DNA from 4 places in the Acidovorax sp. FW305-C-20-28 genome. Region 2 is predicted to be linked to each of the others. Evidence: predicted binding sites of a transcription regulator. Region 2 holds the regulator's gene; each other region holds the start of a gene.
What was found. The regulator LexA, encoded in region 2, represses DNA repair genes until DNA is damaged. The targets are predictions, from matches to a motif close to ACTGTATNNNNATACAGT.

Region 1: imuA (translesion DNA synthesis-associated protein ImuA) is a predicted target of LexA. The motif match lies at 3,929-3,946, and genes of this name have one in related genera.
Region 3: AC3WOH_RS21095 (DNA topoisomerase IV subunit B) is a predicted target of LexA. The motif match lies at 2,800-2,817, and genes of this name have one in related genera.
Region 4: imuA (translesion DNA synthesis-associated protein ImuA) is a predicted target of LexA. The motif match lies at 3,430-3,447, and genes of this name have one in related genera.

The regions. Positions count from the first base shown of each region.
Region 1 covers NZ_JBYSYM010000022.1:34,540-40,441, forward strand. Annotated here, with positions in the region: gene AC3WOH_RS22975 (error-prone DNA polymerase) at 1-1,848, opposite strand, end outside; gene AC3WOH_RS22980 (Y-family DNA polymerase) at 1,886-3,202, opposite strand; gene imuA (translesion DNA synthesis-associated protein ImuA) at 3,138-3,920, opposite strand; gene AC3WOH_RS22990 (hypothetical protein) at 4,127-4,363, shown strand; gene AC3WOH_RS22995 (hypothetical protein) at 4,410-4,619, opposite strand; gene AC3WOH_RS23000 (hypothetical protein) at 4,616-4,906, opposite strand; gene AC3WOH_RS23005 (IclR family transcriptional regulator domain-containing protein) at 5,101-5,517, opposite strand; partial or broken gene AC3WOH_RS23010 (IS5/IS1182 family transposase) at 5,544-5,663, shown strand.
Region 2 covers NZ_JBYSYM010000003.1:39,966-45,867, reverse strand. Annotated here, with positions in the region: gene AC3WOH_RS05285 (DUF3617 domain-containing protein) at 10-504, opposite strand; gene AC3WOH_RS05280 (DUF6152 family protein) at 624-1,103, opposite strand; gene AC3WOH_RS05275 (hypothetical protein) at 1,264-1,683, opposite strand; gene AC3WOH_RS05270 (asparaginase) at 1,693-2,646, opposite strand; gene lexA (transcriptional repressor LexA) at 2,730-3,404, shown strand; gene AC3WOH_RS05260 (hypothetical protein) at 3,542-3,949, shown strand; gene AC3WOH_RS05255 (D-2-hydroxyacid dehydrogenase family protein) at 4,164-5,171, shown strand; gene AC3WOH_RS05250 (branched-chain amino acid ABC transporter substrate-binding protein) at 5,379-5,902, opposite strand, start outside.
Region 3 covers NZ_JBYSYM010000019.1:47,741-53,642, forward strand. Annotated here, with positions in the region: gene dapA (4-hydroxy-tetrahydrodipicolinate synthase) at 1-665, opposite strand, end outside; gene AC3WOH_RS21080 (class I SAM-dependent methyltransferase) at 698-1,252, opposite strand; gene AC3WOH_RS21085 (hypothetical protein) at 1,307-1,474, opposite strand; gene AC3WOH_RS21090 (MFS transporter) at 1,501-2,718, opposite strand; gene AC3WOH_RS21095 (DNA topoisomerase IV subunit B) at 2,850-4,832, shown strand; gene AC3WOH_RS21100 (lytic transglycosylase domain-containing protein) at 4,810-5,649, shown strand; gene parC (DNA topoisomerase IV subunit A) at 5,646-5,902, shown strand, end outside.
Region 4 covers NZ_JBYSYM010000023.1:86,993-92,894, reverse strand. Annotated here, with positions in the region: gene AC3WOH_RS23870 (ABC transporter substrate-binding protein) at 1-754, opposite strand, end outside; gene AC3WOH_RS23865 (HPP family protein) at 1,170-2,405, shown strand; gene infA (translation initiation factor IF-1) at 2,682-2,930, shown strand; tRNA gene AC3WOH_RS23855 (tRNA-Pro) at 3,178-3,254, shown strand; gene imuA (translesion DNA synthesis-associated protein ImuA) at 3,555-4,400, shown strand; gene AC3WOH_RS23845 (Y-family DNA polymerase) at 4,360-5,850, shown strand; gene AC3WOH_RS23840 (error-prone DNA polymerase) at 5,863-5,902, shown strand, end outside.

The DNA.
Region 1 (5,902 bases), on a different contig from region 2:
GCCGCCCTGGATGGGCCCAGGCCGCACGATGGAGACCGAGATGACCAGGTCATAGAAGCACCGGGGCCGCAGCCGCGGCAGCATGGACATTTGCGCCCGGCTTTCGATCTGGAACACACCCACCGTGTCGGCGCGGGAGATCATCTTGTAGGTCTCGCGGTCTTCCGCCGGGATGTCCTGCAGTCCGAAGTCGTAGCCCTTGCGCGTACCCACCAGGTCCAGCGCCTTGCGGATGGCGGTCAGCATGCCCAGGGCGAGCACATCGACCTTGAGCAGGCCCACCGCATCGAGATCGTCCTTGTCCCACTCGATCACAGTGCGCTCTTCCATGCTGGCGTTCTGGATGGGAACCAGCCTGCTCAGCAGCCCTTTGGTGAGCACAAAGCCCCCCGTATGCTGCGACAAATGCCGGGGGAAACCGATCAACTGCATGGTCAGCAGAATCAGCTGCCGCACGGCCAGGTCGTTCTCGGCCAAGCCCAGCTCCTCGAAGCGTTCCAGGCGCACCCCATCGCCATCCCACCACTGGTGCCCCTTCGCCAACGCATCGACCACCTCCAGGCTGAAACCCAGGGCCTTGCCCACATCGCGAATGGCGGACTTCGGCCCATAGGTCACCACCGTGGCCGCCAGCGCTGCGCGGTCGCGCCCGTATTTGCGGTACAGGTACTGGATCACTTCTTCTCTGCGTTGGTGCTCAAAGTCGATATCGATGTCCGGCGGCTCGTTGCGTTCTCTGCTGATGAAACGCTCGAACAGCATCGACATGCGCGCCGGGTCCACCTCGGTCACGCCCAGGCAATAGCACACCACGCTGTTGGCGGCCGAGCCGCGGCCCTGGCAGAGGATGTTCTCTGACCTCGCAAAGCTCACGATGTCGAAGACTGTGAGGAAGTAGTGCTCGTAGTGCAGGTCGCAAATCAGCTCCAGCTCGTGCTCGATCTGGGCCTGCACCTTGGTGGGGATGCCGGCGGGCCAGCGGCGACCGGCACCTTCGTAGGTGGCCTGGCGTAGGAAGCTGGCCGGGGTGTGCCCCTGCGGTACCACCTCATCCGGGTACTGGTAGCGGATCTCGTCCAGGCTGAAGGTGCAGCGCTCGGCGATGCGCACGGTCTCGTCCATCAGTTCTTCGGGGTAGGTCTGGGCCAGTCGCACCCGGCTGCGCAGGTGCCGCTCCGCGCTGCGCTGCAGCTCGTAGCCGCACTCTGTCAGCGGCTTGCCCACCCTGGTCGCGGTCAGCACGTCCTGCAGCGGTTTGCGGCTGCGCAGGTGCATGAGCACGTCGCCCAAGGCCACGAGCGGCAGTTCGGTCAGGGCCGAGAGTTCGCGCACGCGGTGCAACCACAACTCGTCGTCGATGCGTCGGTTCAAGTCCACGCCGAGCCAGGCCCGGCCAAGAAAATGCGTCAAGGTCCACTGGCCCAGTTCCTCCAGCTGCGCATCGCTGGCCTCGCGGCAGGGCGAGACCACCAGCAGGCAGTCGGCCAGCGTGTCGCCTTCGATGTCCGCCCGATGCAGCAGGTAGGTGCCTTTCTCGGACGAGCGTCGCAGGCGGGTGACGAACTGGCACAGGTTGCCGTAGCCGTTCATGTCTTGGGCCAACACCACCAGGGTGAAGGGTAAATCCGCCTGCACCCGAAACTGCGATCCGATCAGCAGCTGGATGCCTTGCTTCTTGGCCTCCATGTGCGCACGCACCACGCCGGCCAGCGTGCATTCATCGGTGATCGCGATGGCGCTGTAGCCCAGCTCCTTGGCGCGCTCGACCAGCTCCTCGGGCCAGCTGGCGCCGATGAGAAACGAGTAGTTGGAGACGCAGAGCAGCTCTGCATACAGGGGAAGCGCCATACAGCCTGCTCACGGGTGCGGGTAGGGTGTAGGTCGCTCAGGCGTAGCGCCCGTGCAGGAACCAGCCGGTCTCGTCGTTGGCCAGGCGCTGCTGGTAGATCCACAGCCGGCCCGCATGCTGGCTCTGGGCCACCCAGTAGTCGCGCTGCACATTGGTCTGCTGCGCATCCGCACCTTCGCCCACGCGGTGCCACCAACCGCCCTCGACGCGGTCGGGACCCAGCAGCATCACCAGGGGGCCCTGGTAGATAGGGCGGTGGTCGCGCTCGGCCAGGCGCAGTGGCTCCTCGAAGATCCAGTCCGGCACCGGCAGCTGGCACGGGCCCGGGGCGGCGCGTGGCCTTGCCTCTTCTGCGCCGGGCCAGCGCTGCATCCATTCGGGCCGGTGGTCCTCGGCCAGCAATGGACGCACCACCTCGGCCTTGCCGATGCGCGCCTGCACGCGCTCCAGCACCAGCCAGGTCGCTTCGCCCTGGCGAATGGTCTCGGGCAGCAGTGACTTGCTCTCCTGCTGGATCGGGATGGTGCGGACGGCAACGAGTTCGATATCGCCCGCAGGAGCCTGCAGCTCGACCTTGGCCAGGTGTTCGTTCAACAGGCGGCTCAGGTGGTCCACCGACTGGGTGGGCTCGGCCGTGCCCACGGTCAGCTCGCCGCCCGTGCCGGCCGTCTTGGCCCGCATGACGTCGTGCCACCAGCGCAGGGTGAACGAGGTCACGCCCATGTGCCGGGCCGCCAGCCAGCTGGACATCTGCATCAGCAACCGGCGGGCCCCGAACATCAGCGCAGGGGCATGCTCTACGCGGAACTGGAATTCCAGCCTTGCGCTGAAGGTCTCCGGCAGTAGCACCCACTCGTAGGCCTCGGGCCGCAGGCCATAGGCCTGGTCCAGCCGGGTCAGTAGGTCCTTGTCGAAACGCCGGCTCAGGCCGCCGCGCGGCAGCTTGCGCACATCGCCAAGGCTCCTGCAGCCCAGGCGCTGCAGCGTGCCCAGGTGGGAGGCTACGGCCGTGATGGTCTCCAGCGGGAGCTTGTCCAGGATGGAGGACAGCGGGCCTGCAAAGCCGTCGCACACACCCGCGCGCACCAGGGCCAGCGCAGCCGCGCCCGTGGGCGCCCAGGCGATGCACTCCACGCCCAAAGCCGTGCCTTCCTCTTCGACCCGCTGGCGCAGTTGCTCCTGCCCCCCGAACAGGCGCGCGCTCGCCCCCACTTCGACCAGCACAGCCTCCTCCAGCACTGCCACCCGCGGTGAAAACTGCAGCGCCCACACGGCGAGGGACGGCAGGTCAATGGGGATGCAGGACGCGCTGTGGGTGCTGGATGGTCGCAGTGCGGCCCAGATCCCGAGCATCGGGGGCCTCCTCGCGCGAAAGAGAAAACGATGTGGAGCGCAGCAGGCGCGGCGGCAGCACCTTGCGCAGCTGCGGAGGGATGGCCTCCAGCTCCAGGGCGTCCGGGCACGGCGTGCCGCGGCGCTTAAGGATCTGCACGTGGATGTTCCAGCCGGAGCCCAGGGAGGCCAGCAGGCGCAGTGGTGCAGGCGAAGCCTCCCGCTGCGCACCGATTGGCCGGAACAGGAACACCGGGGACTGGCAGGACTGCGCGTGCACCTGCAGGCGGCGGACTTGGTCCGCACGCGCCTGGGGCAGCCAGGCCAGCACAGCGCCACGGGGGTTGGACTTGACCAACTGCTCGGTGATCCAGAGCCGATCTGCGGGCGCCTTGGCGCGAATCCACACCAGGCGGTCCGGGTGCACGCCGCGCTGGGCCAGGCCTCCGGCATGCGGGGGCAGCGGGGGCGAGACCAGCAGGATCTGGCCGTCCCCCTCCATCAGGGATGGAATGCAGCCGCCCAGCAGGCTCCATTCGCACAGGGGCGCCTGAGGCGACAGGACTTCCGTCAGGGAGCGAGTTGGCCAGCCGCCCCCGGGGAGCGAGGCATCCAGGCTGTCGAAGCCGGTCGGGATCGTGGGATGGTTCTGGTGGGCCAGGTCGTCACCCGTCCAGACGGACTCCCGCACGCTGAGGGGAAGGTGCTGGGTATCGAAGGAGCGGACGGCGGCTGGCATATCGAAATACTGTAATTAAATACAGTATACGGACAGCCCTACTGACAGAAAAGAGGTCGCCGAGGGCAGTTGAAGGCCATTGCGCGCGGTTCGCACTGAAAACGATAGCGGGGGAATCAGGGCCGGCGCGGGAGGATCAAATGTTCGGCAGCAAAGGAAAAATTTCTGCGAACTTGAGGCAGAGGAGGCGCCTCTAAAATCGTCCAATGACCGACCTGCTTCCTTCGCCCGCAATCCTTCTGGTACCGGTCTGGTATGGCGGGCCGCCGGACGAGATTGCGCTGCCGTTCCCCAATACGCACTACGAAGTCGAGCACCAGGGGGATCGCACGCAGGTGCGGGTGGCGGTGTCGAAGGCCGTGGTCTACGACGGGATTGGGCCGGCCGAGGTGATTGATCCTGCCCAGCGGGTGCACACGACGTCGCTTGCCAAGCCGGTGTAGGGGCCCCTGAAGGCTCCCGATCGGACCGAGCAGGGCGCGTTCGTTTCTACGGCCGGGTGCGGTTCCACTCGTCCAACAGCTTCCGCAGCAGCAGCTTTGCCAATGCCTCAGGATCCTCGTCCACCTGGGCTTCCTTGGGCGGCGCTCCCGCAGTGAGGCAGGTGAGCTTCAATCGCCCGTCCTTCACGGTCCAATCGCCGATGAACCCGTCCAGCTCGACTTGCCCGCTGGAGGCGCCAGCATGTCTGTCGTTCATAGGAATCCTTTCGATTGGGAGTTGCTGAAGAGGGCATGCAGCTCGACCAGCCGTCGGGCCAACGCCTCGGTATCGCGCCGCATGTCACCTGCTGGCACGCTGCCAATCGAGACGTGCTCATACCAGATGTGAAAGCCCGTTAGGTCGGGAAGTGGGTTCTCGGCGGCTAGGCGGATGGCCTCGACGATGCTCGTCGCCTCATAGTTGCCCAGGTGCTGTGCGCCTTCCATCACATGGGCCCGATAGTCGCCGGACGCGATCTTGATGAGGTGGAGGGTGAGCAACATGGATGCGATGGTAGGTGCTCAGTCGCTGGTGACGCTGACAACAGCGCCGGTCACAGCCTGGGCGGCTTCCCTACCGGGTCACCGCTTTCGTCTTCCACCTCGCCTAGGTTGATCTCAGAGGTTTAGAATTTGCACTATGGTGGTGAGCCTAGATGCGTCAGGATTGCGGGTTTACCCTTGATTTCGATCAATGGTCAGCCTCGGGGGGAATTTCCGACACCTTGGGATATCTCATCTGCCAGGGAGCGTAACAGCGGTACATACCTGGTGGCAATCTCTCGCTCAGAGACGGCGTTCCCCTGCATAACGAGATTGATCGCTCCAATCGCATGCTCGCCAATGCGGATGGGCAGGCCAACGGCGGTCACACTGGCTTCCGACGCCCATTCCCCTCTATTGACTGCATAGCCACGGCGCCGAGTGTCGCGAACGATCCGTTTGATGAGCGGCGCATCCCTGGCCATCTCGCCAATGGCATCCGAACGTTCACCCAGGAGCACCAGCGTAGCCTCGCGCTCCTCTTCAGCACACCAGGATAGCCAGGCCCGCCCAAATGAAGAAACGAGCATTGGGATGCGGATTCCAATGGTCGCGCGGTGCTGGGAGAGCATACTGACTCGGTGGGTGACTCACGCACGAGACGGCCTACCGAGGTATTGAGCGGGTGGACCAGTACTTCAAGCTGACCATGACGGCCAGCAGCATTGTGCGGATGGCGCGAATACTCAGGGCGATGGGAGCGCAGGCGAGCAAATAGGGGGTGAAAAGCGGTCGATGCCCACCGCGAAGCGGTATCAAGGGTTGGTCAAACAATCCGTTTGCTGAGCGCCTGCAACTTACAGCGGGGCCGTTCGGTGGCAAGTAGTGAATTTCAACAGCCTGCTAACCCGAATAGGGAGGCAGACAGAAACTGGCCGCATTGGATCGCATATCTCGAGCTACTCCTTTCAGCGTTCGCACATGTAAGCTACCACAGAGAGAGTGTGGGACCGTCGA
Region 2 (5,902 bases):
GGACGCCGCTTATTTGGACTTCGCCGCAGGAGGAACAGGCATGTTGGGCATGGTCACGGCACCAGGCTTCTGACCTGCCGCGCACGGCCCCAGGTAACGGGCCTCCATCACCATCGTATCGGTGGCCTTGCCCATCATCGGAGGGTTGTAGGCGTTGTTGATCACCGTCTTGTAGCTGCTGGAGAAATCGCCCGTCGTGACCGTTCGCGACGTCACGGCAATGGTTCCCATCTTGCACTCGGAATTGCCGGTGATCGTATTACCGTCCCGCTTCAACTCATTCTTGCTGCACATGTTCTTGGCCGTTTCCAGGGCCGTCTTCTGCATCTGAGCCTCAAAGGCTTCGTCCGTGCACTGCTGCATGACGGCGGCCGGAGCACCCTCGCCCGATACGGTTTTGAGCTCCCACAGACCCGCCTTGCGCTTGGGAAGGTCCAGGGCCTGCGCAGGCAGGGCTGCCAATGCCACAACTGCAGCCACGAGAGAGAGGGAAACGAAACGCATGAGAAACTCCTGCAAGGTAATGCGCCGGATGATAGTTGTGCTCTCGCGCAGAACCGTCGCCAAGGCCAAAAGCTGTGCAACCAAACGTGCACTAATCGACGCCCGCGCCGCTTCTCGCCTCAGGCCGGACTAGAGCGCAGGCCATAAGCCTTGCCATCGACGAACAGGTACTCGGCGCGCAGCACCGGATCGCCCTTTTCCTCGCGCAGCGTGAAGCCGAGAACCGAAAGCGCCGTGCCCGGCTTGATCTCGGCCACCTGCCAGGCCTGCATGCGGGTCAGCGGCGCGAGCTCGATCTCCCACATACGGTCCTTGCGCGTGGGCAGCACGGCGCGCGCCAGCAAGGCCTTGCCATCGACCGGGGCCGTCTGCGCCGGCACGGCCCGCTGTGCCAGATTGGGCGGCAAGGCCAGGGCGGCGGGCAACTCCAGTTCCAGCTCGGCATGCGGGTTCTGCCAACGCACCTTGCGCACCGTGCCTTCCAGATAGATAGGCCGGTCGGCGTCGAAGCTGCTCCAGCCGTGGTGGGCATGGGCTGCAAGAGGCACCAAAGGCAAGGCAAAGCCAGCGAGAACCAACTGACGACGTCGTACGGACATGGAACTTCTCCTTTGCAAAAAGCGGTCTCCGCCCCCACCCCACCCACAGCCCTCGACCTATGCAACTGGCACAGACCCAATCAGCGCCACCGTGGAACTGGCTTTGCCAGGCCACCGGTGGCGTCCCCCTGAGGGGGAAGGCGCGAAGCGACTCAGGGGGCTACAAGTACGCTATCCAGCGACCACAAGCCACGACGGCCAGCCAGATGAGGGTGGACAGCAGCATCTGCGCCCGCGCCAGGCCATCGAGCCGCGCGAGTGAACCGCGCCCATGAAACCACGCCGCGTTGCAGGCGGCAAGCATCAACAACAGCATCTTGAGGGTGAATGCCCGGTTGGACAGCAGCTCCTGCGGCTGGGTGGCAAACATCACCAGGCCCGACAGGGCTGCCAGGCCAAAGCCGCACAGCGCCAGCGAGAGGCTCAGGCGCGCCAGATCGCGGGGCGCAATGGTCGCGCCCCAGCCAAACACCCGCAGCTCGAGCAGCACCAGATTGCCCAGCAGCAGTGCAATGCCCACGATGTGCACCACCTCCAGCGCCGGGTAGGCCCATACGTGGGAGCGAAGGGCAGTGAACATGGTGGGTTGTCAGCCCAGCAGATCAAGCACCAGGCTCACGCGGGCCTTGGCAGGCGACAGGCCGGGCATGGCGGCCAGGCCATCGCCGGCTGTGGGCAGCAACTGGCCTTCGCTGCAACGCGTGGAACGCACCACGCGCACCCCCACGGCCTGGGCACGCAGCAGCGCTGCCTCCAGTGCATGGTGGATGGTGCCATTGCCCGTGCAGGCCACCACCAGGCCCCGCACGCCCTCGCGCACCAGCGCATCCACGGCACGGCCGCTGGCACCCGCGTGGCTGACCACCAGCTCCACCCAGGGCCAGGGTGTATCGGCAGGCACTGCCGTGAGGGCACCCGCACCCTTGGCGCCAGCAGACTGCGGCCAGGCCTGCACCAGCCGGGCCGCGCCCTCTTCCACCCAGCCCAGCGGCCCGGCGTCGCCGGAACTGAAGGGGTCGACCCGGTAGGGGTGCACCTTTTGCACGCGCTGGGCACCATGGATGGTGCCGGCCGCCACGACGACCACGCCCTGCGCACCCTGCGTGGTGGCCACGGCCACGGCATCGAGCAGGTTCTGCGGGCCATCGGGCACCAGCGCCGTCGCCGGCCGCATGGCGCAGGTCAGCACCACGGGCTTCCTGGCATCCAGCACGGAATGCAGGAACCAAGCCGTCTCTTCGATGGTGTCGGTGCCATGGGTGATGACGATGCCGCGAACGGCCGGGTCGTCCAGGCATTCGGCGCAGCGCTGCGCCAGCGCACGCCATACGCCGTGCTCCATGTCCTTGCTGTCGATCTGGGCCACCTGCTCGACCACGAAGGGCCCGCCGGCCAAGGCCTCCAGCCCCGGAACCGCGGCCAGCAGCTCGCCCACCCCCACCTGTGCGGCTGTGTAGCCGATGTTGTCCCCCGCCTGCGCAGCGGTGCCGGCAATGGTGCCGCCCGTACCCAGAACCACAATTTTTTGCGCACTCACTTGCATACTCCGAAAAACTGGTGAAAAATACAGTTACTGGATTAAAAGACAGTCATTTGCCACTGTACCGGCACCCACTGGAAACCACCATGCTCGACAACCCCAAGCTCACGGCCCGCCAGCAACAGATTCTGGACCTGATCCAGACCGCCATTGCGCGTACCGGCGCCCCACCCACCCGCGCCGAGATCGCGACCGAGCTGGGCTTCAAATCCGCCAATGCGGCAGAAGAGCATCTGCAGGCCCTGGCCCGCAAAGGGGTGATCGAACTGGTCAGCGGCACCTCGCGCGGCATCCGCCTGCGTGGCGACACGGTGCGCTCCATCAATGCAGCGCGCGGCACCCAGTTCAGCCTGCCCATTCCCGGCCTGTCGCAGCTGGTGCTGCCCCTGATCGGCCGGGTCGCCGCAGGTTCGCCCATTCTCGCGCAGGAGCATGTCGATCAGACCTACAGCCTGGAAAACAACCTGTTCCAGCACAAGCCCGATTACCTGCTCAAGGTGCGTGGCATGTCCATGCGCGATGCCGGCATCATGGACGGCGACCTGCTGGCCGTGCAGTCCACGCGCGAGGCGCGCAATGGCCAGATCATCGTGGCCCGCCTGGGCGACGACGTCACCGTCAAGCGCCTGCGCCGCACGGCCACCGGCATCGAGCTGCTGCCCGAGAACCCCGACTACCCCGTGATCACCGTGCAGCCCGGCGAAACCTTCGAGATCGAGGGCCTGGCGGTCGGCCTGATTCGCAACACCATGCTCATGTAATCGCCGTTGCGCCGCCCAGGTGGCGGGCGTTTGGCGGGCGGGGTGCCGGTTTTCGGCGCCGCCGCTGGTCAGCCCTGGGCTGCGCACTTGTCTTCGCAATCCTGCCTGTGTTCACCACCGACCTTCGGAGTCTTCACATGCGAATTGCTTCCCTGACCCTCTCGGCCTTCTCCCACCCACTGCACGCACTGGCACGCTGGCTGCAGCCCGCCATACGTGGCGGGTACGACCACGGCGCCACGGTACGGCCTGCACGCACCTGCAAGGTGCCAGTGCCCGCCCACGCAGCGCCCGCATGCCCCGCTGCGGCCCGCATGCCGCGCGACGAGGCCATGCAGACTGCAGCAGGAGCACGTGGCCTGCAGCACGGCACCACCCCAGGCACCGACGCTGCGCACGGCCACACCCAGGCACCCCATGTGGTGCGCGTGCTGCGCACGGCGGCCTCGGGCGCCGATGCCGGCCGCCTCGTGATCTCTGGCCGCATGGCCGACGTCTGCGCAGAGCTCGACCGCATGGCCGCGCGCGAGGCGCTGCAGCACTGAGTGCACGGCCACGCGTGCCCCTCAGCGCGTGCGGCACCGGACCTTCCGACGCCCCTGCTCCGCCCGCCTGGGGTTGGCCGCGAGGGCTGCACCAAGCCCTTTTGACCCCGTTCTGCGCCGCCAGGGCCCGGGCATTCACGCAGCGTTGCAAATGCAGCACGCCCGACGGGGCTTGGGACGCAAAGACTGCGGCGCGCCAAGGCACAATGTCGGGATGAACATCGTGATCCTCGACGACTACCAGGATGCAGTGCGCAAGCTCCATTGCGCCAGCCGGCTTGACGCCTACACCGCTAAGGTCTACACCAACACCGTCAAGGGCCTGGGACAGTTGTCGGTGCGGCTCAAGGATGCCGACATCATCGTGCTGGTGCGCGAACGCACCCAGATCACGCGCCAGCTCGTCGAGAAACTCCCCCGCCTCAAGCTCATCGCCCAGACCGGCAAGGTGGGCAACCACGTGGATGTGGCCGCCTGCACCGAGCGCGGCATCGCCGTGGCCGAGGGGGTAGGCTCACCCGTGGCACCGGCCGAGCTGACCTGGGCCCTGGTGATGGCGGCCACGCGCCGGCTGCCGCAGTACATCTCCAACCTCAAACACGGGGCCTGGCAGCAATCCGGGCTCAAGGCCGCATCCATGCCCTCCAATTTCGGGCTGGGCTCGGTGCTGCGCGGCAAGACGCTGGGCATCTGGGGCTATGGCCGCATCGGCCAGCTGGTGGCCGGCTATGGCAAGGCCTTCGGCATGAACGTGCGCGTCTGGGGCCGCGAGGCCTCGCGCGCGCAAGCCCTGACCGATGGCTACCAGGCCGCCAGCACGCGCGAGGAGTTCTTCTCGCAGTGCGACGTGATCTCGGTGCACCTGCGCCTGAACGACGAGACGCGCGGCATCATCTCGCTCGAAGACCTGTCGTGCATGAAGCCCACCTCGCTGTTCGTGAACACCTCGCGCGCCGAGCTGGTGGAGCCCGATGCCCTGATCGCGGCACTGAACCGCGGCCGACCCGGCATGGCCGCTGTGGACGTGTTCGAGAGCGAGCCCATCCTGCAGGGCCATGCCCTCTTGCGGCTGGAAAACTGCATCTGCACGCCGCACATCGGCTATGTGGAGCAGGACAGCTACGAGCTCTACTTTGGTGCGGCCTTCGACAATGTGGTGAACTTCATCAAGGGCACGCCGACCAACATCGTGAACCCCGGTTCGCTGCAGGTGCGGCGCTAGCAAGCAATCACGAGCGCCGCAACACGGCGGTCACCAACAAAAAAGGCTTCCCGAAGGAAGCCTTTTTTGTTTCTGAAGGGCACCACCCGAAGGCAGCGCACCCGCACGGATTGCATTCAGCCGGATAACTAGGCGGGGAGCCGCAGACAGTGCTGTAGCACGGCAAGGCTCCCCAACGACGTTAGCCGGTTGAAGGCAAGCCGTGATTTAGTTCAGAGGGGTCTTCTTGCCGTCCTTGTAGTTGTACAAGGTGATGGCTGGGTTCTTCATTTCGCCGTTGGGTTCGAAGGCGATCGTGGAGGTCACGCCCTTGAAGTTGGCCTTCAGCAGCTCGGGGGTGTAGACCTTGGGGTCGACCGAGTTGGCACGCTTCATGGCGTCCACGATCAGGAACGTGGCGTCGTAGGTGTAGGGGCTGTACACCTGGAACTGGTTGGGGTACTTGGCGTCGTACTTGGCCTTCCAGGCCGTGCCGCCAGGCATCTTGGCCAGCGATGCGCCGCCTTCGGCACAGATCACGTTGGCCAGGGTCTTGGCGCCGGCAGCCAGCTTGGCGATTTCGGCCGTGCAGATGCCGTCACCACCGAAGTACTTCACGTTGCCCATGCCCAGCTGTTCCATCTGGCGCAGCATCGGGCCGCCTTGGGGGTCCATGCCGCCGTAGAAGATGGCGTCAGGGTTCTTGGCCTTGATGGCGGTCAGGATGGCCATGAAGTCCGTGGCCTTGTCGG
Region 3 (5,902 bases), on a different contig from region 2:
TGCATCAGGCGCGGGGCCACGTTGGCCGTCACGCTCACGTTGCCATGGCCACCGCACAGCATCAGGGCCACGGCGGTCGGATCGTCGCCCGAGTAGATGCCAAAACCCTTGGGGGCTTCGCGGATCAGCCACTGCGCGCGCTCGATATTGCCCGTGGCTTCCTTGATGCCGATGATGCCGGGCACCTGCGCCAGGCGCAGCACGGTGTCGTGCTGCATGTCGGCCACCGAGCGGCCGGGCACGTTGTACAGGATGGTGGGCAGGTCGCCCACGGCCTCGGCAATGGCCTTGAAATGCTGGTACTGGCCCTCTTGCGTGGGCTTGTTGTAGTAGGGCACGACCTGCAGCTGCGAGTCAGCGCCCACCTTCTTGGCGAAGCGCGCCAGTTCGATGGCCTCGGCCGTGGAATTGGCGCCGCAGCCGGCCATGATGGGCACGCGCTTGGCGGCCTGCTCCACGGACACGCGGATGATCTCGCAATGCTCTTCGACGTTCACCGTGGGCGACTCGCCCGTGGTGCCCACGACGCCAATGCAGTCGGTGCCTTCGGCGATGTGCCAGTCGATCAGTTTGCGCAGCGCCGGGTAGTCGACGCTACCGTCCTCATGCAAGGGGGTGACGAGGGCGACGATGCTGCCGGTGAGAGGCACGGAGGAAGATGTCATGTCCGCAGGGGTGAACGGGATAAAAGAGCATTCTAACTAGCCCGGCTGGCCAGCCGATGTCTTGGTGGCTCGCCGGTACCCCCAAGTTCCCGCACCGCCGTGATGCGTTGCACGAAACGCGCGGGTTCTTCGAGGAAGCCGTCCTCGTAGGCCACGGTGCGCAGGCCGGCGCAGGCGGCCAGCAATTCACCGGGCTGCAACAGGAATTCGGACCGGGCAGGGCGGCCCACGGTTTCGTTACCGTGTGCAAAGGTCTCGTAGACCAGTACACCGCCTGGGGCCAGGCTGGCCAGCAGGGTGGGGAACAGCGGGCGCCACAGGTAGTTGGTGACCACCACGGCGCCGAACTGCCGCCCGGCAAAGGGCCAGGGGCCGTTTTCGATGTCGGCGCAGACCATCTCGCCGTAGGGTGCGCCTGCAGCAACGGCCTCGGGAGAGCGGTCCACCCCCACCACCGGGTGGCCCAGGCCATGCAGCCAGCGCAGGTGGCGCCCGGCACCGCAGGCCACATCTAGCACCGTGCTGCCCGGGGCGATCAGGTGCGACCAGCGGCGCACCCAGTCCGAAGGGTGGTCAGATCCGTGCATCCGTAGGTGAGTTTTGCTATGAAAATAAGAGCATCGGGTGCCCCGAGGTCAGGGCTAGAAGCAGCTCCACACCTTGTCGGCCAGCAGCACCATGAATTCCGGGGCCGTGTACAGGCCGAACACCGCCAGGCAGGCCAGGATGGAGGCCGTCCAGGCCAGCACCCGCCACACCAACGGCAGGGCCGGGGCGTGCGAGGGTGTCGGTTCGGGCGTGGCAGGCATGGGGATTGGGTGTTTCTAGCCTGCCATCATGCAGGAACCGGGGCCCTGCGCTGGATAGGGCTTTCCTTGACCGGCAGGTTCACCAGGGCCGCGAACACGCCCAGGGCGATGGCGATGTACCAGACGATGTCGTAGCTGCCCGTGGCGTCGTAGAGGTAGCCACCCAGCCAGACGCCCAGGAAGCTGCCGATCTGGTGGCTGAAGAAGACGAAGCCGCCCAGCATGGACAGGTGCTGCACGCCGAAGATCTGGGCGATGGTGGCATTGGTGGGCGGAATGGTGGACAGCCACAGAGTGCCCATGACGGCCGAGAAGATGTAGACCGAGGCCGGCGACAGCGGCACCACCAGGAAGATGGCGATGGCCACGGCCCGCGCAAAGTAGATGAAGGCCAGGATGTAGCGCTTTTGCAGGCGCTGGCCCAGGGTGCCGGCGATGTAGGTGCCGAACACGTTGAACAGCCCGATCAGCGCCAGCGCATAGCTCGCCACCTGGGGCGAGAGGCCATGGTCCTTGAGGTAACTGGGCATGTGCACGCCGATGAACACCACCTGGAAGCCGCAGACGAAGTAGCCGGCCATGAGCAGGGTGAAGCTGGGGTAGCGGAAGGCCTCGAACAACGCCTGGGCGACGGTCTGGTCGCGCTTGACCGGGGCCGAGCCCTTGAAGCCCGGCTCGCGCAGCCCGAAGGCCAGGGGCACGATGAGCAGCACCGCCAGCGACAGCGCCAGCAGCGCCTGCTGCCAACCCAGGTTGGCGATCAGCCAGCCCTCCATGGGCACCATGAGGAACTGGCCGAAGGAGCCGGCCGCTGCGGCCACGCCCATGGCCCAGGAGCGCTTTTCCGGCGCGATCTGGCGGCCCAGCACGCCGTAGATCACGGCGTAGGTCGTGCCCGCCTGGGCGGCGCCGATCAGTACACCCGTGGTCAGCGCAAAGAGCAGGGGCGTGGGCGACAGGGCCATCCCGGCCAGGCCCGCGGCGTACAGCGCGGCGCCGGCCAGCAGCACGCGGAAGGCGCCGAAGCGGTCGGCCGCCATGCCGGCAAAGATGCCGATCAGGCCCCAGGACAGGTTCTGGATGGCGATGGCCAGCGCGAAGGTCTGGCGCGTCCAGCCCATTTCCTGGGTGATGGGCTGCAGCCACAGGCCGAAGCCGTGGCGCGTGCCCATGGACAGGGTCACGATGGCTGCGCCACACGCGAGCACCTGGAACATGGACAGTTTCGGAGTATTCAAAGACATGCGCAGAATGTAGCCAGATTGGCCGCAATCTGCCGGCACACGGCCAAGCAGTACAGTTGCCGGTCTTTCTACAGGCAAATACCTGTTTTTTCATACAGCTTTTGCTGCGCCGCCGCACTACAATCCGCCGCATGTCTGCCAAACCGTCTTCCGTTTCCGCCAGCGAATATTCCGAGGGCTCGATCCGCGTGCTCAAGGGCCTGGAGCCCGTCAAGCAGCGCCCGGGCATGTACACCCGCACCGACAACCCCCTGCACATCATCCAGGAGGTGCTGGACAACGCCGCCGACGAGGCGCTGGCCGGCCATGGTAAGAAGATCAAGGTCACGCTGCACACCGACGGCTCGGTCAGCATCGAGGACGACGGGCGTGGCATCCCCTTCGGCATGCATCCCGAGGAAAAGGCCCCGGTGATCGAGCTGGTGTTCACCCGCCTGCATGCGGGCGGCAAGTTCGACAAGGGCAAGGGCGGCGCCTACAGCTTCTCGGGCGGCCTGCACGGCGTGGGCGTGAGCGTGACCAACGCCCTGGCCACTCGGCTGGAAGTGAGCAGCCACCGCGAAGGCAAGGTCGCGCGCCTGGTGTTCTCGGCCGGCGACGTGGTCGAGCCCCTGGTGGCGCGCGCGCTGGAGGCTGGCGAGCGCAAGCAGGGCACCACCGTGCGCGCCTGGCCCGACGCCAAGTACTTCGAATCGAGCGCGCTGCCCATGGGCGAGCTCACCCACCTGCTGCGCAGCAAGGCCGTGCTCATGCCCGGCGTGTCGGTGACCCTGGTCAACGAGAAGACCCGCGACACCCAGACCTGGCAGTACAAGGGCGGCCTGCGCGACTACCTGATGCAGACCCTCAGTGGCGACCCGGTGATCCCGCTCTTCGAGGGCGAGGGCTATGCCGACCGCAACAACGAGAGCTTTGCCGAGGGCGAGGGCGCCTCCTGGTGCGTGGCCTTCACCGAAGACGGCCAGCCCATGCGCGAGAGCTACGTCAACCTGATCCCGACCAGCGCTGGCGGCACGCATGAAAGCGGCCTGCGCGATGGCCTGTTCAATGCCGTCAAGAGCTTCATCGAGCTGCACAGCCTGCTGCCCAAGGGCGTCAAGCTGCTGCCCGAGGACGTGTTCGCCCGTGCCAGCTACGTGCTGTCGGCCAAGGTGCTGGACCCGCAGTTCCAGGGCCAGATCAAGGAGCGCCTGAACTCGCGTGACGCGGTGCGCCTGGTCTCGGGCTTCGTGCGGCCCACGCTCGAACTCTGGCTCAACCAGCATGTCGATTACGGCAAAAAGCTCGCCGAGCTGGCCATCAAGGCCGCACAGACGCGTCAGAAGGCCGGCCAGAAGGTCGAAAAGCGCAAGGGCTCGGGTGTGGCCGTGCTGCCCGGCAAGCTCACCGACTGCGAAAGCCGCGACATCGCGCACAACGAGGTCTTCCTGGTCGAGGGCGACTCGGCCGGCGGTAGCGCCAAGATGGGCCGCGACAAGGAAAGCCAGGCCATCCTGCCGCTGCGCGGCAAGGTGCTCAACACCTGGGAGGTGGAGCGCGACCGCCTGTTTGCCAACAACGAGATCCACGACATCTCGGTGGCCATCGGCGTGGACCCGCATGGCCCGAACGACACGCCCGACCTCTCGGGCCTGCGCTACGGCAAGGTCTGCATCCTGTCGGACGCCGACGTGGACGGCTCGCACATCCAGGTGCTGCTGCTCACGCTGTTCTTCCGCCACTTCCCCAAGCTCATCGAGGCCGGCCACATCTACGTGGCGCGACCACCGCTGTTCCGCGTGGACGTGCCCGCGCGCGGCAAGAAGCCCGCGGCCAAGATGTATGCGCTCGATGACGGCGAGCTCACTGCCATCCTCGACAAATGCGCCAAGGACGGCGTGGCGCGCGAGAAGTGCCAGATCAGCCGTTTCAAGGGTCTGGGCGAGATGAATGCCGAGCAGCTGTGGGAAACCACGCTCAACCCCGACACCCGCCGCCTGCTGCCCGTGGAACTGGGCGGCATGGACTTCGCCGCGACCGAGGGCCTGATCACCAAGCTCATGGGCAAGGGCGAGGCGGCCTCGCGGCGCGAGCTGATGGAACTGCATGGTGATGCGGTCGAGATCGACATCTGAGCGGCTGCGACTGCTGTGCGCAGGCCTGGTGCTGGGCCTGGCGCAGACGGCCGCCCACGCCGACCTCTGGGCCTTTGTCGATGCGCGCGGCGTGACGCACTTCGCGTCCGAGCAGGTGGATGCCAACTACCAGCTGTTCTTCAAGGGCAACGAGTTCGACTCCACACGCGACGGGCCCTCCGACGTGCGGCCTCTGCCCCATGCCCTGCCGCCGGCGGGGGCGCGGTTGCTGGCCTTTTTCGACATCGCGCCGGACTACAAGCGCGTCAAGCACCACCTGCGTGCCGCTGCGGCCAGGCACGACGTGGACTACGAACTGTTGCAGGCGCTGATCGCCACGGAATCGGGCTTCGATGCCGATGCCGTCTCGCCCAAGGGCGCGGTGGGGCTCATGCAGGTGATGCCGGCCACGGCGACCCGCTTCGGCGTGAGCGCCGACGCCAAGCGCTCGGTAGAGAAGAAGCTCACCGACCCGGCCGTGAACGTGCCCACGGGCACGCGCTACCTGCGCCACCTGCTCGACCTGTTCCCCGAGCGCCTGGACCTGGCGCTGGCCGCCTACAACGCGGGCGAGGGCGCCGTGCAGCGCGCGGGCAACCAGATCCCGGCCTACAAGGAAACGCAGAACTACGTGCGCACCGTGCTGGGCCTGTACGCCCAGCTCAAGCCGCCGGCGCCTGTGAAGAACCCGCGCACCGCCACGGGCCGCGTGCGCATGGAACTGCAGGGTGGCGCCCTGAACCGGGGCAATCTGCCGCCTGACCGCGTGGCGCAGACGCCCGCAATGACTGAACCTGAATCCCACAAGAACGAATGAGCGACCAACCCACTCTCGATTTCCCGGCCTCCGACGACGGAGGCGATGATTCCCTGGGCCTGGCCGGCTACGCCCAGCGCGCCTACCTGGAGTACGCGCTTTCGGTCGTGAAGGGCCGGGCCCTGCCCGACGTCTGCGATGGCTTGAAGCCCGTGCAGCGGCGCATCCTGTACTCCATGGACCGCATGGGCCTGGGCTACAGCGGCCCCACGCGCAACACGGCGGCCAAGCCAGTCAAGAGCGCCCGCGTGGT
Region 4 (5,902 bases), on a different contig from region 2:
TGTCCTTGAGGCCGGCGGCCGCATAGTCCTTGATGAACTTGGCCGCGCCGCCACCGGCGAAGAAGCAGGCCACGGCATCGGGCTTGAGCGCCGCGATCTCGGTCAGCAGTGCCTGGAACTCGACGTTCGGGAAGGGCAGGCCCAGTTCCTTGACGATGGTGCCGCCCGCGGCCGTGTAGCTTTGCTTGAAGCCTTCGAAGGCTTCGTCGCCGGCCGCGTACTTCCAGGTGATCCAGACGGCCTTCTTGTGGCCCTTCTCGACCATGGCCTTGCCCAGCGCCAGCGTGGGCTGGGAGTTGCTGAACGAGGTGCGGAACACGTTGGGGGCGCACAGCGCGCGCGTGGCGGCATGCACGCCGGCATTGGGAATCAGGTTGAGCACACCGGTGTCGCGCGCCACCTTCTGGATGCCCATCTGCACGCCCGAGTGCACGGTGCCGATCAGCACGTCCACCTTGTCGCGCTGCACCAGCTTGCTGGCGTTTTCCACGCCCTTGCTGGGTTCGGACTCATCGTCCACCTTGAACCACTCGATCTCGCGCCCGCCGAGCTTGCCGCCCTGCTGGTCGATGGCCATGCGCACACCGTTCTCGATGGCCACGCCCAACTGGGCAAAGGTGCCCGTATAAGGCAGCATGAAGCCCACGCGTACCTTGCCGCTCTGGGCCCGCACGATGGAGGGCAGCAGCAGGCCCGTGGAGGCGGCGCCGACAAGGGCTGCGCTGCGGCTGATGACAAGGCGGCGAGTGGTCATGGGGAGTGTCTCCTTTGTTTAGGCTTAAAGTAATTTAACTCCAAGCCCCTGTGGTGAAAACCTATGGCTTACCCGTACCGGCGCTGGCATGCAGAGGTCCTTCCGACACCGCGAGAGCCCTGTTTCATGGCACGGATGGTGCTCAAAAATAGGTGAAGTAAACTGCATTAACATCGGTGTACATGCAGTATAGATCATGTTTTTGCAGCCTTGGGTGGCTGTTTACCCCCGGGAGCTAGGTAGTTTCGAGCATAGGGCGGACTGCTTCTTGCCCATCGTGCCATGGCTGGCTTGCACCCGCTTGGTGCATGGCAGGCCAGTCCCCGGCAAAATGGCGGGCTGCATGCAGCATGGCATGTGTTCGGCGTCCTGTGCGGCAGGGGCCGCGCCTGCCCGTGTGCGAATGTTCCGTCCCATGTCTGCCCCATCGCCCCAGCCATCCCAGCCTTCTGCTCCTGCACCGGAGTCCGATCCAACCCCATCCCCGGCCCTGCGGGCCCCAGTGCCCCGCTTGCCGGCGCGCGTGCGCATCGTGCGCTGGCTGCGCCACTTCTGGCCGGCCCCGCTGGGCATCGATGGCCGCGAGCATCTGCGCTTCATCGTGGGGGCGGTGCTGGGCATCTTCCTGACGGCAGTGCTCAGCCGCTGGTGGGTGGGCACAGGCCATGCCCACGGGCCCTGGATGCTGGGCGCGCTGGGCGCCAGCGCCGTGCTGGTGTTCGGCATGCCCTCGAGCCCGCTGGCCCAGCCCTGGCCGGTGCTGGGCGGCAGCACCCTGTCGGCCCTGGTGGGGGCCGGGTGTGCGGCGCTGGTGCCCGACCCGGCCGTGGCGGGCGCGCTGGCCGTAGGCCTGGCCATTGCACTCATGGTGCCGCTGCGCTGTCTGCACCCGCCCGGCGGTTCCATGGCGTTGTACGTGGTGCTGACGGCCAGCGATGGCCTGCACCTGGCGGTGTTTCCGGTCCTCTTCAACGTGCTGGTGCTGCTGCTGGCAGGGGTGGTCTACAACAGCCTGACCGGGCGCCGCTACCCGCACCCGCAGCAGTCGCCGGCGCGCACGGCCGTGGCCAAGGGGGCGTTTGCGGCATCGGACGTGGATGCCGCGCTGGCGCACTACAACCAGGTGCTGGACGTGAGCCGCGCCGACCTGGAGGGCCTGCTGGAGCTGGCAGGCCGTGCCGCCTTCCAACGCACGCTGGGCGATGTGCGCTGCGTGGACATCATGTCCCGGCCGGCCATGGCGGTGGAGCAGGGGGTGTCGCTCAAGGAGGCGTGGACCTTGATGCGCCTGGAGAAGATCAAGGCCCTGCCCGTGGTGGATGCGGATCGGCAGGTGGTGGGTATCGTCACGGTGGCCGACTTCATGCGCCTGGCCAACCTCGACCTGCACGAAGGCCTGGGCCAGCGCCTGCGCGCCCTCGTCAAGGGCCGCGGCGGCCAGCCGTCCCGCGTGGGCGAGATCATGTCGCACCCTGTGCAGGTGGCGCGCGTGGCCCAGCACGCCATGGACCTGGTGCCGCTGTTCTCGCAGGGCGGGCACCACCACATCCCCATCGTCGACGAGGGCGGGCACCTGGTGGGCATCATCACCCAGACCGACCTGGTGCGCACGCTGGAAGTGGCCGTGCAGGGCCGTGATCCCGCGGCCTGACGGCCCCCTGGTGCCGCGCCGCGACACTGCGGCGCCTGCGCCATAGGCAAGGGCGGGTACATCGCGGTACAATCGACAGGCTCTGCACAGCGCTCTGCCTGTCCATTGAAGCCGTCTCCCCGGCCCTCTGCCTGATCTGCGCCCCGGGTGCAGCGACTCCCACCGCCCGCAACGCACCGTGTGTCGAGCCCGACCACGCTGCATCGGCCGTGGTGGATGCCCCAGCGTTCAGGCGCCGATCACCAGATTTTTTGATTTTTGAAAAGACAAGAGAACATGGCCAAAGAAGAACTGATTGAAATGCAAGGCTCCGTGACCGAAGTGTTGCCTGACTCGCGCTTTCGCGTGACGCTGGACAACGGTCACCAGCTGATTGCCTACACCGGCGGCAAGATGCGCAAGCACCACATCCGCATCCTGGCGGGCGACAAGGTCTCGCTGGAAATGTCGCCCTACGACCTGACCAAGGGCCGCATCACCTTCCGCCACCTGGCCGGCCGCGGCCCAGGCCCGACCAGCCGCTGAAGGCGGGCATGCCATCGGGCCGCAGCACATGTGCTTGCTGCCCGCGCAGATCGCTGGCCCGGCGCTGCGCAGTGTTGTCGTAGAAAGAGAGTTGGTTGAGTTTGCCCCGTCGCGCAGTCTGCATCGCCCCTGGATGCAGGACAGCACTGCCGATGGAACCCTGGTCCGGTGCAGTCGCTGCAAAAAAATCAAAAAAAGCGCGCATTTGGCCAGAACCCGAAATTTCCCGGGTTAGAATACGAGCTGTCGGAGCGTAGCGCAGCCTGGTAGCGCATCTGCTTTGGGAGCAGAGGGTCGCGAGTTCGAATCCCGCCGCTCCGACCATTATTGGCAAGGCCTGCAGAAGCAATTCTGCAGGCCTTTTGTCATTTCAGGGCCTCCACTGCGCAGGCCTTTTCTTTTGGCCATGGCCAACGGCGCCCCTTTTTGGGCGTGGCAGCCAATGCCCCGCAGGAATGCTCTGAAAAGCAGCTGCGGGCAGCGGAATAGGGGTACGATAACTGTATGAAAATACAGTATTTCATCGCCCCCCTAGCCCTGCTGCGCTGGACGCCCCGGGGTGGGGTGCGCAAGCCGCACCTTTGTGTCTGACCCTGTGCATGTCCATCCCGGGTTGCCTCGCTCATGTCCGCCGTCCCCCTCCGTTCCGTGCCCGCTGGTGCCCCGCCCCGGCTGGCAGGGGTGTGGCTGGCCGACCAGTTGGGCACATCCGCCGCAGCACGGGTGCAGGCCACGGGGCATGCCGGCCTCGATGCGCAGTTGCCCGGCGGGGGCTGGCCCCTGGGGGCCATGACGGAAGTGCTCCAGCCGGCTACGGGCCTGCATGTGTGGCAACTGGTGCTGCCAGCCCTGGCCCAGGCCACGGCCGCACGGCCGGGGGCCGTGGTGCTGGTGGCACCGCCCCATGAGCCCTTTGCGCCCGCCTTGCGCGCGGGCGGGCTGGATGCAGCGCGGCTGTGCCGCGTGCAGGCCCCGTCTGCAGCACAGGCGCTCTGGGCGGCCGAGCAGGCCCTGCGCTGCCGCGATGTGCAGGCGGTGCTGGCCTGGCTGCCGCAGGCCGCGCCCGAGTCGCTGCGGCGGCTGCAGCTGGCGGCCGCGCAGATGGGGCAGTTGCTGTGGGTGTTCCGCCCGGCCAAGGTGCGCCAGCAGGCATCGCCTGCGCCGCTGCGGCTGTGGGTCGAGACCGTGTCCGCATCGGGCGGCGCCGAGCTGCAGGTGCAGGTGCTCAAGCGCCGTGGGCCGCCCATGGAGCAGCCCCTGGTGCTGCCGGCCAGCAACCCGGCGCTGGCCCGGGTACTGGCCGCATCGGCAGCGCGCGGCCAGGGGCGGCGTGCACTGCCATCGCCGCAGCCGCAACAGCCAGCGCGGCCTGCCGTGGTGCTGCCAGGGGCGGCCTGGCTGGATCGCCTGCCTGCAGGAGGTGTGCTGCATGCACTGGATCGCATGGCCATTGCCTCCCACCCCCATTGATGGCGCCGCTGGCCCAGGTGTGGCCCTGCCGGCGCTGGCTGCCGGCCAGCGCCAGCCTTTGCCGCAGGCCCCACACGAGCATTGGTGGGCGCTGCAGTTCACGCCGCGCGTAGCGCGGCTGGAGAACGAGGCCTTGCTGCTCGAAGTGTCTGCCACCGAGCGCCTGTGGGGCGGCCGTGAGGCCCTGCTGGCGCAACTGCAGTTACGCGGCCCTGCGTGGCCGTTGGAGGCGGCGGCATCGTCACCCGAGTCAGGCGAACCAGGCGCTCCCGGTGCGCAGCCCACCCCCTTTGCCCAAGCCCCCACCTCGCTGCAGGCCCTGGCCCTGCTGCGCCTGCGCCTGGCGGGCCAGCCCGTGCCCCGGCACCTGCCCGATGGCCTGCCGCTGCACACGCTGACGGCGCTGCACCCGCACCTGCCCAGCCTGGCGCGCATGGGCTGCCGCACCTGGGGGGCCTTGCGCGCGCTGCCGCGCGATGGCGTGGCCCGGCGCCTGGGCGCGGCCGTGCTGCTGGCGCTGGACCGGGCCTACGGCCACATCGCGCACAACCACACCTGGGTGGAGCTGCCCGAGCGCTTCGAGCTGACGGCCGAGCTGCCCGCGCTGGCCACCTCGGCCGATGCGCTGCTGTGGTCGGCCAGCCGCCTGCTGTCGGCCCTGCAGGCCTGGCTGCAGGCGCGCCAGCAGGGCGTGCTGGCGCTGGAGTTGGCCTGGCGCCACGACCTGCGCCGGGTGGATGGCGTGGCCATCGCGCCCTGGCATGCGCTGCCTGTGCGCACGGCCAAGCCCACGCACGAACTGGCCCACCTGCGCCGCCTGCTGGCCGAGAACCTGGCGCGCACGCCCCTGGCCGCGCCCGCCAACCAGATCACGTTGCGTGCGCTGGAGACCGCGCCCCTGCCACATGCCAGCGCCCACCTGCTGCCGCCCGACGGATCGTCGGCCGCCGGAGACCAGGAGGGCGAGGCCTGGCACCAGCTGGTCGAGCGCCTGTCGGCCCGCCTGGGAGCGGATGCCGTGCAGTCCGTCACCTTGCTGGCGGACCACCGGCCCGAATGCATGCAGCGCTGGCAGCCCATGGCCGGTGCGGGCCCGGTGCCCGCATCGAAGGTGCCGCAGGGCGAGCATGCGCCCGAGGCCGTGCTGTGGCCCACCTGGCTGCTGCGCACCCCGCAGCGCCTGGCCATGCAGGGCCACCGGCCGTGCTACCAGGGGCAGTTGGGCCTGCTGGCCGGGCCGCACCGGTTCGATGCGGCCTGGTGGGAGGAGGGGGGTACGCCAAAGGCCGACGAGAACGGGATCGGCGAGCGCAGTGGCCTGGTACAGCGCGATTATTTCGTGGCCCTGAGCCCTGGGGCCGGCCGTGTCTGGATCTTTCGTGAACGCTTGGCGCATGCGCCTGCCGGAGCGTCCCGGGACCGCTGGTTCCTGCAGGGCCTGTACGCGTGAGAGGTCCGTGCAATGACCCACACCATTCCTGATCGCGCGTCGGTCATACCCA